2 regions of the Thalassotalea piscium genome follow, and region 1 is predicted to be linked to the other one. Evidence: predicted binding sites of a transcription regulator. Region 1 holds the regulator's gene; the other holds the start of a gene.
What was found. Region 1 encodes FliA, which starts transcription of late flagellar genes. Its sites were predicted from a motif close to CTAAAGNTNNNNNNNNNNNNGCCGATA; they were not measured.
Positions count from the first base shown of each region.

Region 1 (8,088 bases):
TTGACCAATTAAGCTGTCAACAACAAAACCTATTTGCTGCGTGCCAAGCTGTACAATAACAACATGGCCCGTTTTACGCTTATTCTCAACATGATTTCTAACCAACCATTGGTCAAGGTAGAATAACGGGATAGCTTTCTCTCTAACAATAATGGTGAGCTGACCATCAACTAAATTGGTATTAGTTAAGTCTAAATGAAATATTTCATTTACAGCCGCTAGTGGTAAAGCAAAAGTTTGCTTACCCACAATAACCATTAGCGTTGGTAAAATAGCTAACGTAAGTGGCACTTTAATTTCTAGTACTGTGCCTACGCCCATTTCTGAGTCTATATTAACAGTACCATTAAGTTGGGTGATTTTCGTTTTCACCACGTCCATCCCAACACCACGTCCTGATACTTCAGATATTTCAGTTTTGGTAGAAAATCCTGGCGCAAAAATTAAAGCAAAGGCGTCTTTGTCTGACATTCTATTAGCCGCATCTTCATCTAAGACACCTCGCTCAATAGCAATGCTTTTTAATTTATTAGCGTCCATACCTGCACCATCGTCACGAATAGTCAGTAATATATGGTCACCTTCTTGAGAAGCAGATAAAATGACGGTACCTTCTCGACTTTTACCTTTGGCTTCACGATCGTCAGGCAATTCAATCCCATGATCTACTGAGTTACGCACCAAATGCACGAGTGGATCAGCTAATGCTTCAACTAAGTTTTTGTCTAAATCGGTCTCTTCACCTTGTAAAATTAACTTAATGTCTTTATTCAAGGTACGCGCTAAGTCTCGAACAACGCGAGGGAAACGTCCGAAAACTTTCTTAATCGGTTGCATGCGCGTTTTCATTACCGCGCCCTGTAAATCTGTAGTAACTGCGTCTAAGTTTGACACAGCTTTTGTCAACTCTTCATCTTCTTTGGTCATACCTAAACTTGTTAAGCGATTTCTCACTAAAACGAGCTCACCAACCATGTTCATTATTTGATCAAGGCGTTGCGTGTCAACACGAACCGTTGTTTCACCTTGAGGAGCGCTACTCTGTCCAGGTTTTTTCTCAGCTGCCACTGGTTTAGCTGCAGGCGCTGGTGCGGGTTTTGATGCAGGTGCGGCTGCCGGTTTTTGTGCGGCTGTAGGCGCGGGGGTTACTGGTTTTTGACTTGTTTGTGGTGACTTTCCTTGACCATGCAATTCATCTAGCAGTGATTCAAATTCATCATCAGATATATCATTAGACGAGGCTTTATTGGCCGGTGTCGCTGGTGGTGTTTTTGCCACATCAGAAGAAAATGCCCCCTGACCATGCAGTTCATCTAACAATGATTCAAACTCATCATCTGAAATATCATTACTATTATTCGAACTAGTTACCGCAGGAGTGCTTGGCGCACTTGTACCATGTAATTCATCTAAGAGTCGTTCAAATTCATCTTCTGACATTTCATCACTTGAAGTAACGCTAGATTCATTACCACTTACCGTATTTTCTACAACCACAGTAGTTTCAACTGGTGGTGCAGCCCCTTCTGGCTCGCTTAAACGGTGAAGTTGTTCTAGAAGTGCGGGATCAGCAGCATCAACAGGTTCTCTATTTTGAACTTGGCTAAACATTTCATTAATGGTGTCTAACGCCTTTAAGATAACGTCCATTAAATCTGCGGTTACTGCACGCTTACCGGTACGCAGTATATCAAAGACATTTTCTGCACCATGGCAAGCATCAACAAGTTCAGTTAATGCTAAAAAGCCTGCGCCACCTTTTACCGTATGAAAGCCTCTAAAAATAGCGTTTAATAACTCTGCGTTATTTGGATCGTTCTCTAACTCAACAAGTTGTTCAGATAAACTTTCAAGTATTTCACCTGCTTCGATTAAAAAATCCTGTAGAATTTCTTCATCTGCTTCATAAGACATCCAACAATTCCTCTTAAAATCCTAGGCTTGATAAAAGATCATCAACATCATCTTGGTCAGAAACAACGTCATCTCTATTCTCTGTGTTTACAATTGGGCCTTCTACTAAGTTATCGCCCACTTTAGGTTGTTTTTTTTCTTTATCTCGTTCTGAGTTTAATCCAAAGGCCGTTAACATGTTAATTAAGCTTTCTTCAACCTCTCTAACCAAGTCAATAACTTTACGAATAACCTGCCCGGTTAAGTCTTGAAAGTCTTGCGCCATTAATACATCGGTCATTAAGGCGTGCATGTGCGATGTTTCTTTTTCTGTTGTTGTTAGTAAAACGTCAATATCGGCACATAATGCTTTAAATTCTGAAAGTTCAAGTTCGTTATGCATCAGCTTGTGCCACAAAGGCTTAACCGTAGCTATTTGCTGCTGAATAGTATCAACAACAGGAAAAATAGACTCTACAGCATCCATGGTTTTATTAGCGGCTTCTTCTGTGCGACTAATCACATAGTTTAAGCGCTCTTTTGCATCAGGAATATCTGCATTAGCTAAATCGTTGAGTCGTGAATCAACTTGGAAATTAGTTAACGAATCATGTAATTGACGCGTTAATTTACCAATTTCAGCAAAAAGCGCGGTATTGATCGGATTTTGTATCTCAGCGACTAACTCATCGGCTTTATCTTGTTGATTACTTTCAAGGTATTCAACCAATAATTTTGCCTGTTCCAGCGACACATGGACACTCGTATTAATACTCATGCAACGTCCTTAATTAACGGTTAAGGTTTACCCTAAACGCTCAAATATTTTATCAAGCTTGGTTTTCAACGTTGCAGCTGTAAATGGCTTAACAATGTACCCATTTACGCCAGCTTGAGCTGCCATAACAATTTGCTCTTTTTTAGCTTCAGCTGTCACCATTAATACAGGAATGTGCGATAAGCTAGCGTCTGCACGAATTGCTTTTAATAAGTCAATACCTTGCATGCCTGGCATGTTCCAGTCGGTTACAACGAAATCAAAATCACCGCCTTGAAGCATAGGTAATGCTGTACTACCGTCATCTGCTTCTGAAATATTGGTGAAGCCTAAGTCGCGTAAAAGATTTTTCACTATACGTCTCATTGTTGAGAAATCGTCAACAACAAGTACTTTCATATTTTTATCCAAGACACCCTCCGGGGATATAGTTCTAAATTCTATTTATTATATTGTAATCAACTTTTCCACGATTGCATACGTGCTTTTAATCGATGTAACGCTTGACTATGGATTTGACTTACTCTTGACTCACTAACGTCAAGGACATGACCAATTTCTCGTAAGTTTAATTCTTCGTCATAATACAACGACAGTACTAGAGCTTCGCGTTCGGGTAAAGTAGAAATACATTCACTGAGTGCTTTTTTAAAAACTATTTGCTCTATATTGCTATAAGGATTGTTGTTACTTCTATCTTCTAACTGACTTAGTGCGTCTTCACTAACTCCTAAGTCTTCAATCCCAATAATCTTTCCCGTACTTACCTCGTTAAGAATATCATGGTACTCATTTAACGAAATATCAAGTTTTTCAGCAACTTCAATATCAGTTACGTCGCGACCAAGTTCGGCTTCTAAGTGTTTAATTGCTTCGTTAACCATTCGGCTATTTTTATGAACTGAGCGCGGAGTCCAGTCACCACGGCGTATTTCGTCAAGCATCGCACCTCTAATTCTGATCCCAGCAAAGGTTTCAAAACTAGCGCCTTTAGTATTATCAAAATTATTAGCTGCCTCTAATAAGCCAATCATGCCTGATTGTATAAGATCGTCAACAATGACACTAGCGGGAAGTCGAGCAAGCAAATGGTAGGCTATTCGTTTTACTAAAACGGTATGTTGCTCTAGTAGAGTAGTTTTATCTATTTGATTAATGTAAGCATTTGCTTTAGCCACTATCACCCACCACTATTTTATGGATTGTACTTAGTTTTATTGGATTATTACGATTTATTTTCTAACAACTGCTCGATAAAGAATTCTAAATGACCTGACGCTTGGTGAGGTATTGGCCACTTAACTATTTTTTCAGCAAGTTGTTTAAGTGCCTTCGCTGCTGGTGAATCTGGATAAGCTTCAACAATAGCCTGTTGCTTACGTACAGATTTTCGTATGTTTTCATCAAAAGGAATGACACCCACTAATTCTAGCGCAACATCAAGAAAACGTTCACTAACTTTTGATAATTTTCCAAAAAGCTGCTGTCCTTCTTTTGGACTACGTACCATATTGGCGACAACTTTAAATTTATATACGCCATGGTCACGACTTAATAGTTTCATTAAAGCATAGCAATCAGTAATTGAAGTGGGTTCATCACATACCACCAGAAGTACATCTTGTGCAGCTCTTGCAAAGCTTAGCACCATATCTGAAATACCAGCCGCGGTGTCAACAACCAAAACATCAAACTTAGTTTTCATGTCGCTAAAAGCGCGAATTAAACCTGCATGCTCAGCTGGTGTTAAGTCGACCATAGATTGGGTACCAGAGGTTGCAGGAATTATATTAATGCCAGCTGGACCTTTAATAATGACATCATCAAGCTCGCACTCACCTGATAACACATGAGATAAATTACGCTGCACTCTTAAACCAAGCATAACATCGCAGTTGGCTAAGCCTAAATCGGCATCTAAAACCAATACCCGTTTACCAAGTTGAGCTAAAGCAATTGCAGTATTAAGTGATATATTAGTTTTACCTACACCCCCCTTACCGCCTGAAACAGCAATAACCTTTACAGGGTTACTTCCTTTTCTACTGTTGTGATTTGCATCTTGCATTTTTCTTAAGCCACTCGCTTGATCGATCATCTATATTCTTTCTCGTTTTATCAGTATTACACAATTGCAGCAGAAGTCATGGGCATTGGTCGCGAAACGTGTTGATTATTGTATTTATTTGCCATTCTTTCAGCAAGAGTAACTAACTTTTCAGCATTTGCAACTTTAATATCTTCTGGTACTCTTTGCCCATCAGTAAGATAGCCGATCGGCAGACCATTTTGAATAGCTGTGGTAACTATTTCACCAACACTTAAGCTTTCGTCTAGCTTTGTAAAAATACAACCCGCTAGTGGTATTTTTTTAAACCGTTGAACATTCTCTTGCATAACCCGTTGTTGCGAGTTAGCTGCAAGAACTAGATAATTTCTTATTTTTACCCGTGAGTTTGCTACAAGTGTTGCTAAGTGTTGGGCTAATCTCATATCACGTTGGCCCATGCCAGCGGTATCGATTAAAACCAATTTTTTATTCGCATATTGTTGCAACAATAAATCAAGCGATTGAGCGTCTTTCGCCATTTTAACTTGGCAACCAATAATTTTTCCATAAGTGGAAAGTTGTTCAAAACCCGCAATACGGTAGCTATCTGTTGAGATCATAACCACTTGATCAGCACCATGTATTTGTGCATATCTCGCTGCTAGTTTTGCAATAGTTGTAGTTTTGCCAACGCCAGTAGGACCAATTAACGATACAACACCACCCTTATGAATAATGTCATTGCTGGTGGTACTAAGCTGTTGAGTTAATAAGTTTTTTGCATGTTCCCATGCTTGACTTTCATTGGCCGAACTTGGAATGTAACTCGCTACTTGCTCTGCTAATGCTTCTGTGATGCCCATTTGCATTAAGCGGTTTACAAGTACAGCTTTGCCAGGATCTTTTTGTGCCATATCTTGCCACATTAATCCAGACACTTGATGCTCTAATAATTGACGAATACTGTGCATCTCTTGACGCATTTTTTCAATTTCATTAGCAGAGTCAGTATGGTGATACTGTTGATTTGCATACTCATTAGCTACATGAGGCGCTGAAGGCTGCATTACCTCATCAGTATGATGTGCTGAGCGAACTTGAGGTGTTTGTTGAGCATTTTGCTCTAGTCTATCGGTAAAGCTTTTAAGTTGGTCTTCAATATCACTATCTGTTTTTGCTACATTCTGAGATGGTGAACTAGCCTTATTTTGATTTGTTGCTGTCTGGGGCTTTTGAACCGTACGGTTTAATAATGCTGACAAACTATCAACCGGCGGTTGCTCGTTAGCACTTTTATCACTAGGCTGAAATGCCTGACTACTGATAGAAACTACATCATTGGGTATGCTGTCTTCATTTTCTTCAGGCACCGATGTTGCAGGCGCTTTTTGGTTATAATCGACAGCTGCCATTAATTCGACACCTTCAGGAATTTTTTTATTTGACATGATAACGGCATCTGCGCCTAATTCTTCCTTAATGTCAATTAAGGCGGTTCTCATATCTTTTGCAACAAAACGTTTAATTTTCATAAAAACTCCTACACCAGCTTCACGCACATAAACTTATCACACTAGCTATATTTTCGGTTTGAATTATCAGACTACTGACCAATTGAACTTACAATTTTAATTTGTTTATCATCCGGTATTTCTTGATATGAAATTACTCGTAATCCTGGGATGGTATATTTAACAAATTTGGCCATAACTGTTCTTAATATTCCTGACGTTAATAAAATGGGTGTTTCACCGGCCATTTCTTGTTGCTGCGCCCCTTCAGTCAAAGACTGTTGTAGTCGCTCAGCAAGTCCAGGTTCAATACCAGCACCATCATCTCCCGCCATTTGCATTGACTGGTGCAACATTTGTTCCAACTCTGGCGACAATGTTATGACAGGTACTTCAATGTCAGAGCCAACAAGCTCTTGCACGATAAATTTTCGTAAGCTTATGCGCACTGCTGCTGTTAATATTTCAGGATCTTGACTCTTTGGTCCGTACTCAACTAACGTTTGAACTATGCTGCGCATATCACGAACCGCTACCCCTTCGTTCATTAAGTTTTGCAATACTTTAACGATTGTTCCCAGAGTCAGCGTATCAGGAATTAATCCTTCAACTAATTTAGGATAGTTTTTCGCTAATAAATCGAGTAAGTTTTGCACCTCTTCATGACCAAGTAGTTGAGCAGCATTATTGGTTAACACTTGACTTAGATGGGTCGCTAATACTGTTGCAGCATCAACAACAGTATAACCTAATGACTGTGCTTGCTCTCTTTGGTTTTGCGTGATCCAAACTGCATCTAATCCGAAGGCAGGGTCTTTAGTAGCAATACCATCAAGCTTACCATATACCTGACCTGGATTAATTGCTAGGTCATGATCATGGCGAATTTCAGCTTCGCCAATGGCGACTCCCATCAGTGATATTTGATAAGAGTTAGGATCAAGATCTAAATTATCTCGAATATGAACCGCAGGAACTAAAAAGCCAAACTCTTGTGATAGTTTCTTTCTTACGCCTTTGATGCGATTGAGTAGCTCTCCGCCTTGGCCTTTATCTACAAGTGGAATTAATCGATAGCCAATTTCTAACCCTATAATGTCAACATGATTTACATCGTCCCAACCTAAGTCTTTCACTTCAGCATCTTGCTGCTTTGACTCTACTATGTCAGCCTGTTCTTTTTCAACAAGCTCTAACGCTTTAGCAATTTTTAATTTATTACTAAAATATGCCCCACCTGCAATAAATAATGCAAACATGATAAAAGTAAAATTAGGCATTCCTGGGACAATACCCATTACAAACATAACGCCTGCAGCAATGTACAGTGACTTTTCTTGACCGAGCTGGTTACTAACTTGCTGCCCCATGTCTTGTGTAGTATTTTGACGGGTAACTACAATTGCGGTTCCAACAGAAAGTAATAAACCAGGAATTTGAGCTACCAAGCCATCACCAATGGTTAACAGGGTATATATTTCAACCGCACTATCAAAGGATAAGTCGTGTTGAACCATACCAATAACTAACCCACCGGTAATATTAATCACTAAAATTAAGATACCGGCAATAGCATCACCTTTAACAAACTTACTTGCACCATCCATAGACCCATAAAAATCAGCTTCACTTGTTACTTCTACACGACGTTCTCTTGCTTGCTCAGCAGTAATAAAACCAGCATTTAAGTCAGCGTCGATCGCCATTTGCTTACCTGGCATTGCATCTAAGGTAAAACGCGCGGTTACTTCTGAAATTCGCCCTGCACCTTTAGTAACAACCATAAAGTTAATAATAATAAGAATTAAAAAAACCACTAAACCAACAGCATAATTGCCACCAATAACTACCGAGCC
Region 1 is NZ_AP027362.1:770,239-778,326, reverse strand. It holds gene QUD79_RS03350 (chemotaxis protein CheA) at 1-1,914, opposite strand, end outside; gene QUD79_RS03345 (protein phosphatase CheZ) at 1,928-2,671, opposite strand; gene cheY (chemotaxis response regulator CheY) at 2,699-3,082, opposite strand; gene QUD79_RS03335 (RNA polymerase sigma factor FliA) at 3,130-3,852, opposite strand; gene QUD79_RS03330 (MinD/ParA family protein) at 3,897-4,769, opposite strand; gene flhF (flagellar biosynthesis GTPase FlhF) at 4,796-6,253, opposite strand; gene flhA (flagellar biosynthesis protein FlhA) at 6,325-8,088, opposite strand, start outside.

Region 2 (8,088 bases), 1.1 Mb from region 1:
ACCAATTGGCCCTAATTGTGCCCAACCATCATCCTCTTCTGATGCTTCAACTGCCTGACGTAACATGTTCATTAAGCGTGTATCGCTTTTAATACTCGGTTTACGTTTTTGAATTGGCTGTTCCGTTTGCTCTATATCATCAAGGTACAAAAATTTAGAACAACTATTAACAAACGCACTTGGTGCTTTTCTTTCACCAAAACCTATAACGAACTTACCATCAGCAAGCGCACGCGTAACTAGAGGGGTGAAATCACAATCAGAAGAAACTAAGCAAATAGTATCGACATCTTTGGTGTAAAGAATATCCATTGCATCAATAACAAGCGCAATGTCAGTGGCATTTTTACCTTTAGTTAAATCAAATTGCTGAATGGGTTGAATGGCATATTCGTGAAGAACATCTTCCCAAGGCTTAATACATTGGCTTTTCCAATTACCGTATGCTTTACGAATGTTGACCACACCATAACGAGCAAGCTCAGACAATATTACATCTATTTTTGCTGCAGGTGCATTATCTGCATCTATAAATAATGCAATTTTTTCCTTCTCTTTCAAAGACTAACTCAATTCAATAGTTTAAATATTCGTTATTTATGACATAACCACATAAAATTACAATACTTTTGATGTACACACGTTTATTTTTATCACTAAATACAATTAATTTACAATAATCACTAACAATATTTAAAAGATATTTAAATTGTAGGAGTGTGTTTAGACCACCACAGTTGATTATTTTTCTAAATATGGCGGTGAGATAGATATTTGAACTCTACTCGAAGGTATTGCACTACAAACCCACACTACTTTATAAACTTTAAACGAAACTTCATATTACCTTGTAGGTTGGCCTTTAGGCCATCACTTACCATAAACTATTCTGTCGGCATAAATACCGACCTACATATTGCGATGTATGCTGGCCTTTAAGCAATTGCCTTGTAGGTTGGCCTTTAGGCCATCACTTATCACAAACTATTCTGTCGGCATAAATACCGACCTACATATTGCGATTTATGCTGGCCTTTAGGCAAACAATTATTTTGGTTCTACTCAAAGGTTTAGCGCTACAAACCCAATTATATTGTTTAGTAAATTTTAGACGAAAAAAAACCGCGACTCGTTAAAGTTGCGGTTTCTTAGAATGTGCGGTGAGATAGAGATTTGAACTCTACTCGAAGGTTTAGCGCTACAAACCAAATTATACTGTTTAGTAAATTTTAGACGAAAAAAAACCGCTAATAAATTAGCGGTTTCTTAGAATGTGGCGGTGAGATAGAGATTTGAACTCTAGAAGGGCTACAAACCCTTGCCGGTTTTCAAGACCGGTGCTTTCGACCACTCAGCCATCTCACCAATGGTTAAAAAGCGATTTGCTTTTGAACGAGGCGAATATTAAAGTGTCGAAATTATCTTGTAAAGAGTAATTTTAAATTTTTAGTGCGTTTGCTATTTTTTTAAGCACTTTGGTGTTGATTCAATCAGTTTTAAGGTTTTTATGAACGATAACAAATTAATAAGGTGCTCTTGGCTTGATATAAAAAAAGCTGATTATGTTAAATACCACGATAACGAATGGGGTATTCCCACACATGATGATAAAGTTTTATTTGAAAATTTAATTTTAGAGTCTGCACAGGCTGGATTAAGTTGGTACACGATATTGAAAAGGCGTAAAGGCTACCGAAAAGCATTTTACAATTTTGATATCGAAACGGTTGCCCAGTTTGATCAAACAAAAATAGATGCGCTTATGCTTAATAGTGAGATTATTAGAAATAGGCTAAAAATTACCTCGACAGTTAATAATGCTAAACAGTTTATTGTTGTTCAATCAGAATTTGGCTCATTTAGTAATTACCTTTGGCAGTTCGTAGGTAATAAAACGTTAGTAAGCAATATTGATGACAGTACCGCCGCACCTACTACATCTGTAATTTCTGATATCTTAAGTAAAGATTTGAAAAAACGAGGGTTTAAATTTGTAGGCTCAACAATTTGCTATGCATACCTTCAAGCTTGCGGCTTAATTAATGGGCATAGTATATCCTGTTACAGACGGAAACAAATTATTGATCAGTTTAAGCAACAATAGCGTAGTAATTTGAAATATCGCATGCCATAATATGTCACAAGGTATTAAAGTAATGTTTGAAAGCACTTGAACTTTACTTAAAAGACCTTATCTTATAATTATATAATGAAGTTCTTAGAGGAATGTTTATGCAATCAAATATGGGTTTTCAAACAGCGAGCCAAAGCTCTGCAATTGAAATCAATAAAGTATTAAAAAATACATATATGCTTTTGTCGATGACATTAGCATTTAGTGCTGTTACTGCAGGTATCTCAATGGCGATGGGTTTATCTCATATGGTAGCCCTTGTAATGACATTAGCCGCTTTTGGTTTATTATTTGTTGTTAATAAACAGGCAGATAAAGCAAGCGGTATTTTCTGGATATTTGCATTTACTGGTTTGATGGGTGCTTCTCTAGGGCCAATGCTTAACTATTATGCTTCGTTACCCGGTGGCGGCTCTTTAATAATGCAAGCACTTGGCGGAACTGCCCTTATCTTTTTCTCATTATCAGGTTATGCGTTAACCAGTAAAAAGGACTTCTCGTTTATGGGTGGTTTTTTAATGGTTGGTTTAATTGTGGTAATAATTGCAGCTATAGCAAATTTATTTTTCCAAGTTCCTGCTGTTTCATTAGCAATTAGCTCTGCGATTATCTTAATAATGTCAGGTTTGATCTTATTTGATACAAGTCGCATCATAAATGGTGGCGAACGTAACTATATTCGCGCAACTGTATCTCTATACTTAAACATCTATAATATATTCACTAGCCTGTTGCATTTATTAGGCGCTTTCGGTGGTGATGATTAAACATTTACAGTAAATTGATTTATAATAAAAAGCCTCGTTTAGCGAGGCTTTTTTATTATCTTAAATTTATAAAGGTATTTTAGATTGACTAAATCACTCGCTTTAATAGTTACTAGTTCACCAACAGCTAATATAACTCATACTGCTTATAAACTAATTGAGCAGGCGATTAACAATAACATTACTATTTCTGGTGTATTTTTTTATCAAGATGGCGTATTAAATGCCAGTAAGTTTTTATCTGTGCCAAGCGACGAATTACAATTAACAGCGTTATGGAAAGCACTTCACCAAGAGCATAGTATACCATTACATTTATGTGCAACTGCTGCAGAAAAACGCGGGTTAATTAACCCTGCAGAAGAAACGCAATTATTACATCATGAATTCACCCTTTCGGGCCTTGGTGAATTAGTAATGTTAACGAGTCAAGCCGATAGATTGGTGCAGTTATAATGAGCGTAAAATCTAAAACAGTCGCTATTGTAAATACAAAAGCTCCTTTTGCTAAAACGATAGCAAAAGAGGCACTTGATGTAGCGTTAATTTATGGTAGCTACGAACAAGAAACGAGTTTATTTTTTCAAGGCGATGGTGTATACCAATTAATAAGTGGACAGCAGCCCGAAATAATTAATGTAAAAAATTTTCTAAAAACATTCTCAGCATTTGAGTTTTATGATCTAGAAAAAGTATACATTTGTCAGCAAAGTCTAGCGGATCGAAATATCAAAGCTGACTTTCATATAGGTAACGTAAATGTGATAACTACTCATGAGTTTTCTCGTTTACTCCATCAACATGATGTACTACTAACCTTTTAAGGCTGCTAATGACTACCCTACACTTAATTAGAGACTCTGTACTCATAAACAACACAATTACACTAGCTTTAACTAACTTAGCCCCTGACGATGTTATAGTGCTGCTAGATGACGGGTGTTACAATGTTAACCAAGACTTTATTAAAGAAATTCAAATCAAAGTGCCATACACTCAATGTTTTGCAATAGAGCCGCACATGCGAGCGAGGTCGTTGCCAACAACTAATTTAAACTTAATTAGCTACAGTGATTTACTTGATTTATTATTTAACCACAACAACGTGATCACTTGGCAATAATGATTATATTCAACGACAAGACTTTTGAAACAGATGCACAGGGCTATTTATTGGATCATACTGTGTGGAATGAAGCGTTGGGATTAGTACTTGCAGAGCAGGATAAAATAACGCTAACCGAAGCGCACTGGGAAGTTATTCGATTTGTACGTGAATTTTATCTCACCTTTAACACCTCACCTGCTATAAGGGCATTAACCAAGGCGATGAAAGCAGAGTTTGGGGAAGAAAAAGCAAGTAGTCGGTATTTATACCGTTTATTTCCAGAAGGACCAGCAAAACAAGCCACAAAATATGCAGGTTTACCCAAACCTGCTCGATGTATTTAGTACTACTATTTTAAGCCGTTATGTTGATAATATGGCCCTTATGTCCCACGGGTGCTGGAGCAGCTAACTGGGTATTAATATTTGCAGATTGTATTAAATCTAAGGCCATTTGGCCTTCGACTTCAGTTTGATCCTTAACTAAGTTAGCCGTTTTAATACCGTGTGCTGTTTCAGTGTTAACTGGGGTTGTTGTATTCATACTTAACGCCATTTTTTGCCTCCTATATTGATCAGCTGACTCTTGAACATGTTATACCAGTTTCATTAATTAAGTGATCTATTTTATACTCAGTGAAAACAGTCAAATGCAAGGCGTTTATTTTCATAGCTAGTTGTCAGGGCAATTATCTCCTGCATTACCCACACAAGCTACATCCTCGTAGCGATAATTATAAAATAAATAACGCAATAGTAAACTGTTTTAGCCAGTAGAAATGATCACATAGTTAGTGAGATTGCTATTAATAGTTTATCGGCATTATTCTGTAAAGCTTTAGAAGTTTTTAAAATTTCGCTAATAAAAAAGGCGCTACAAGCGCCTTCTTAAAAACAAAATAAAGAACTAAATAACGGGTAATGTAGGCACTTGAATTCCCGCCATTTCTAACATTACACGCACTACTTGGCAGCTATAACCAAACTCATTATCATACCAAACATAAAGTACAGCACGATCACCATCTACAATTGTTGCTTGTGAATCAACAACACCTGCGTAACGTGAGCCAACTAAATCTGTCGAAACAATTTCAGTTGAGGCTGTATAGTCTACTTGGTTTTGTAAGTTTGAATTTAATGAAATATTGCGTAAATAATCATTTAACGCTTGCTTGTCAGTAGCTGTTTTAAGGTTTAAATTCATTATCGCCATTGAAACATTAGGCGTAGGTACTCGGATTGCGTTACCTGTTAACAAGCCTTTAAGCTCAGGAAGTGCTTTAGCTACAGCTTTTGCTGCACCAGTTGTACTGATCACCATATTTAATGGTGCGCTTCTACCACGGCGAGGTGCTTTGTGATAATTATCAATCAAATTTTGATCGTTAGTATACGAATGAACGGTTTCAACATGACCATTACGTATACCAAACTCATCATTTATCGCTTTAAGTACCGGCGTGATTGCATTTGTAGTACAGCTAGCTGCAGATATAATTTTATCTTCAGATAAAATCATATTTTCATTTACGCCATAAACAATATTTTTAATATCGCCTTTTGCAGGTGCTGTTAGTAATACTTTATCAACACCTTTTGATTGTAAATGCTGTCCTAAACCTTCTTCATCGCTCCAAATACCAGTATTATCAACGACTAAGGCATTGTTAATACCATATTTTGTGTAATCAATATCAGAAGGTGATTTGGCGTATATCACCTGAATAAAGGCACCATTAGCTTTTATTACGCTATTCTCTTCATCAATAGTAATGCTACCGTTGAATGCACCATGTACAGAATCTCGTCTTAGTAAACTAGCACGCTTTGCTAAGTCCCCTTCACTGCCTGGACGAATAACAATAGCACGTAAATTAAGCTTTGAACTTGGTCCCGCACGCTCAATTAATAAACGAGCAAGTAATCTACCAATACGGCCAAAACCATATAAAACAACATCTTTAGAGGTAGGTGCTGTTGCAGACTTTCCAATATCAGCAAGTTCTTTTTCTAAATATTGTTCAATTGAAAGTCCATTTGCTCCGCCTTGAAATAAATAGCGGTAAGCAAGCTTACCTACATCAATACGTGCAGGGGCTAAATCCATTTTGCTTAATGCTTCAACAAAAGGAAAACTCTCTCGCAAACGAAGCTTGCTTTCTTCATGCAATGCAACTGATTTATGTGCTTTGATAATATCAATTGAAGTAGCCGTCATTAATGGACGACCATATACCGAAATTTCAATGCCTTTATTTCTAAAAAGCTGTCCAATAATCGGCTGCATATTTTCAGCAAATGTTTGGCGCTCTTGCCAACTAATTTGATACTCTTCCTCGAGATGAGACGTCATTACGTAAACCTTTTTATTTCAGTCAAATGAACGGTAAGCTATTTTTATCCTGTTATAGATAAAATAACAAAATGCGGCGCTATTGTAATAGAACATGAAATAATTCTCTACAGGTTACAAAGAATTAATTTACAAGTTTTTACTCACTTCCATCGTATTGCTTTGGCTAAATTGTAAACATTTTGCTACTTTATAATACTTCGAACGCAAAACTTCCTAGTGCTCTAGGGATAAGCACTTATTTTGCAACAAAGGTTAAACTCAATGAGTTTACACAGTAGCGTTTACCCGTTGGTTTAGGCCCGTCATCGAATACATGACCTAAATGTGAGTTACACTGTAAACATTCTATTTCTGTTCTCACCATATTGTGTGAATGGTCAGGTAAATAGTTAACGTTTCCTTCAATTGCCTGATAAAAGCTTGGCCAGCCACAACCGGCATCAAACTTTTTCGAAGACTGAAATAATGGTTGGTCGCAACAAACACAATGGTATACGCCATCTAACCAGTGATCGTTGTATTTTCCTGAGAAAGGTTGCTCTGTTGCAGCTAAACGACATACACGATAAGCGTCGTCACTTAATTTATCTTTGTAGGGATCTTTAGTCATAGGTTATAGTTCCTTCATTTCTTTTTTAGCTGTTGCCCATTCAATGTGGTATTTCTTACCTTGTACCTGATCTACCCTTTCAAAAGTATGCGCACCAAAGTAATCACGTTGTCCTTGTAATAAATTAGCCGGTAGAACATTACTACGCATTGAATCAAAATATGCTAACGATGATGACAGAGCTCCTACTGGTATACCAAGTAAGGATATAGAAGCAATAGCGCTTCGCCAATTAAGCTGATGCTTATTCAGTTGTTCTACAAAATAAGGATCAACTAATAAGCTTTCTAATGTAGGCTCTCGCTCAAACGCCTGTGTGATTGACTGTAAAAAGACAGCACGTATGATACAACCTGCTCGCCATATTTTAGCTATACTCGAAAAATTAAGTTGCCAGCCTTGCTCTTTCTGAGCATCTTTCATTAATTGGAACCCTTGTGCATAAGCACATATTTTTGAACAATAAACAGCGTCATGGAGGTTTTCTATAAAAACAGCTTTTTCTTGTTCTGTTAACTCATTAACGTCAGGGCCTGTTAATAATGAAGAAGCTTTTACTCGTACACTTTTCATCGCTGACATTGAGCGTGCATAAACTGCTTGCGCGATGGTAGGTGCAGGGGTACCGAGCTCTAAACTACTAATTGCTGTCCATAATCCCGTGCCTTTTTGGCCTGCCTTATCAATAATTAAATCAACAACAGAAGTTAGCTTACCATTAACTGTTAATTTATGACGTAATACATCGACTGATATTTCCATAAGGTAGCTTTCTAATGGGCCTTTATTCCATTGTTCAAATATATTTGCTATTTCGTCAGCAGATAATTGTAATCCATCGCGTAATGCTTGGTAAGCTTCACAAATTATTTGCATATCAGCATATTCAATACCGTTATGCACCATTTTTACAAAATGCCCTGCACCTGCAGGGCCAATGTAAGTAGTACATGGTTCTCCATAGTTGACAATTTCACCAGGATGATTACGATTAATAGGTTTACCAGTTTCTGGGTCAACTTTGGCTGAAATAGCTTCCCAAATTGGTTTGATCCTTGTCCAAGCATATTCAGAACCACTAGGCATTAACGAAGGACCAAATCTCGCCCCT
Region 2 is NZ_AP027362.1:1,848,919-1,857,006, reverse strand. It holds gene QUD79_RS08030 (NYN domain-containing protein) at 1-561, opposite strand, end outside; tRNA gene QUD79_RS08025 (tRNA-Ser) at 1,275-1,365, opposite strand; gene QUD79_RS08020 (DNA-3-methyladenine glycosylase I) at 1,508-2,104, shown strand; gene QUD79_RS08015 (Bax inhibitor-1/YccA family protein) at 2,233-2,901, shown strand; gene tusD (sulfurtransferase complex subunit TusD) at 2,986-3,357, shown strand; gene tusC (sulfurtransferase complex subunit TusC) at 3,357-3,725, shown strand; gene tusB (sulfurtransferase complex subunit TusB) at 3,734-4,024, shown strand; gene QUD79_RS07995 (TusE/DsrC/DsvC family sulfur relay protein) at 4,024-4,353, shown strand; gene QUD79_RS07990 (cytoplasmic protein) at 4,364-4,552, opposite strand; gene QUD79_RS07985 (glyceraldehyde-3-phosphate dehydrogenase) at 4,916-6,364, opposite strand; gene msrB (peptide-methionine (R)-S-oxide reductase MsrB) at 6,603-6,977, opposite strand; gene gnd (NADP-dependent phosphogluconate dehydrogenase) at 6,981-8,088, opposite strand, start outside.
Region 2: a site for FliA is predicted at 4,824-4,850, ahead of QUD79_RS07990 (cytoplasmic protein). Genes of this name have one in related genera too.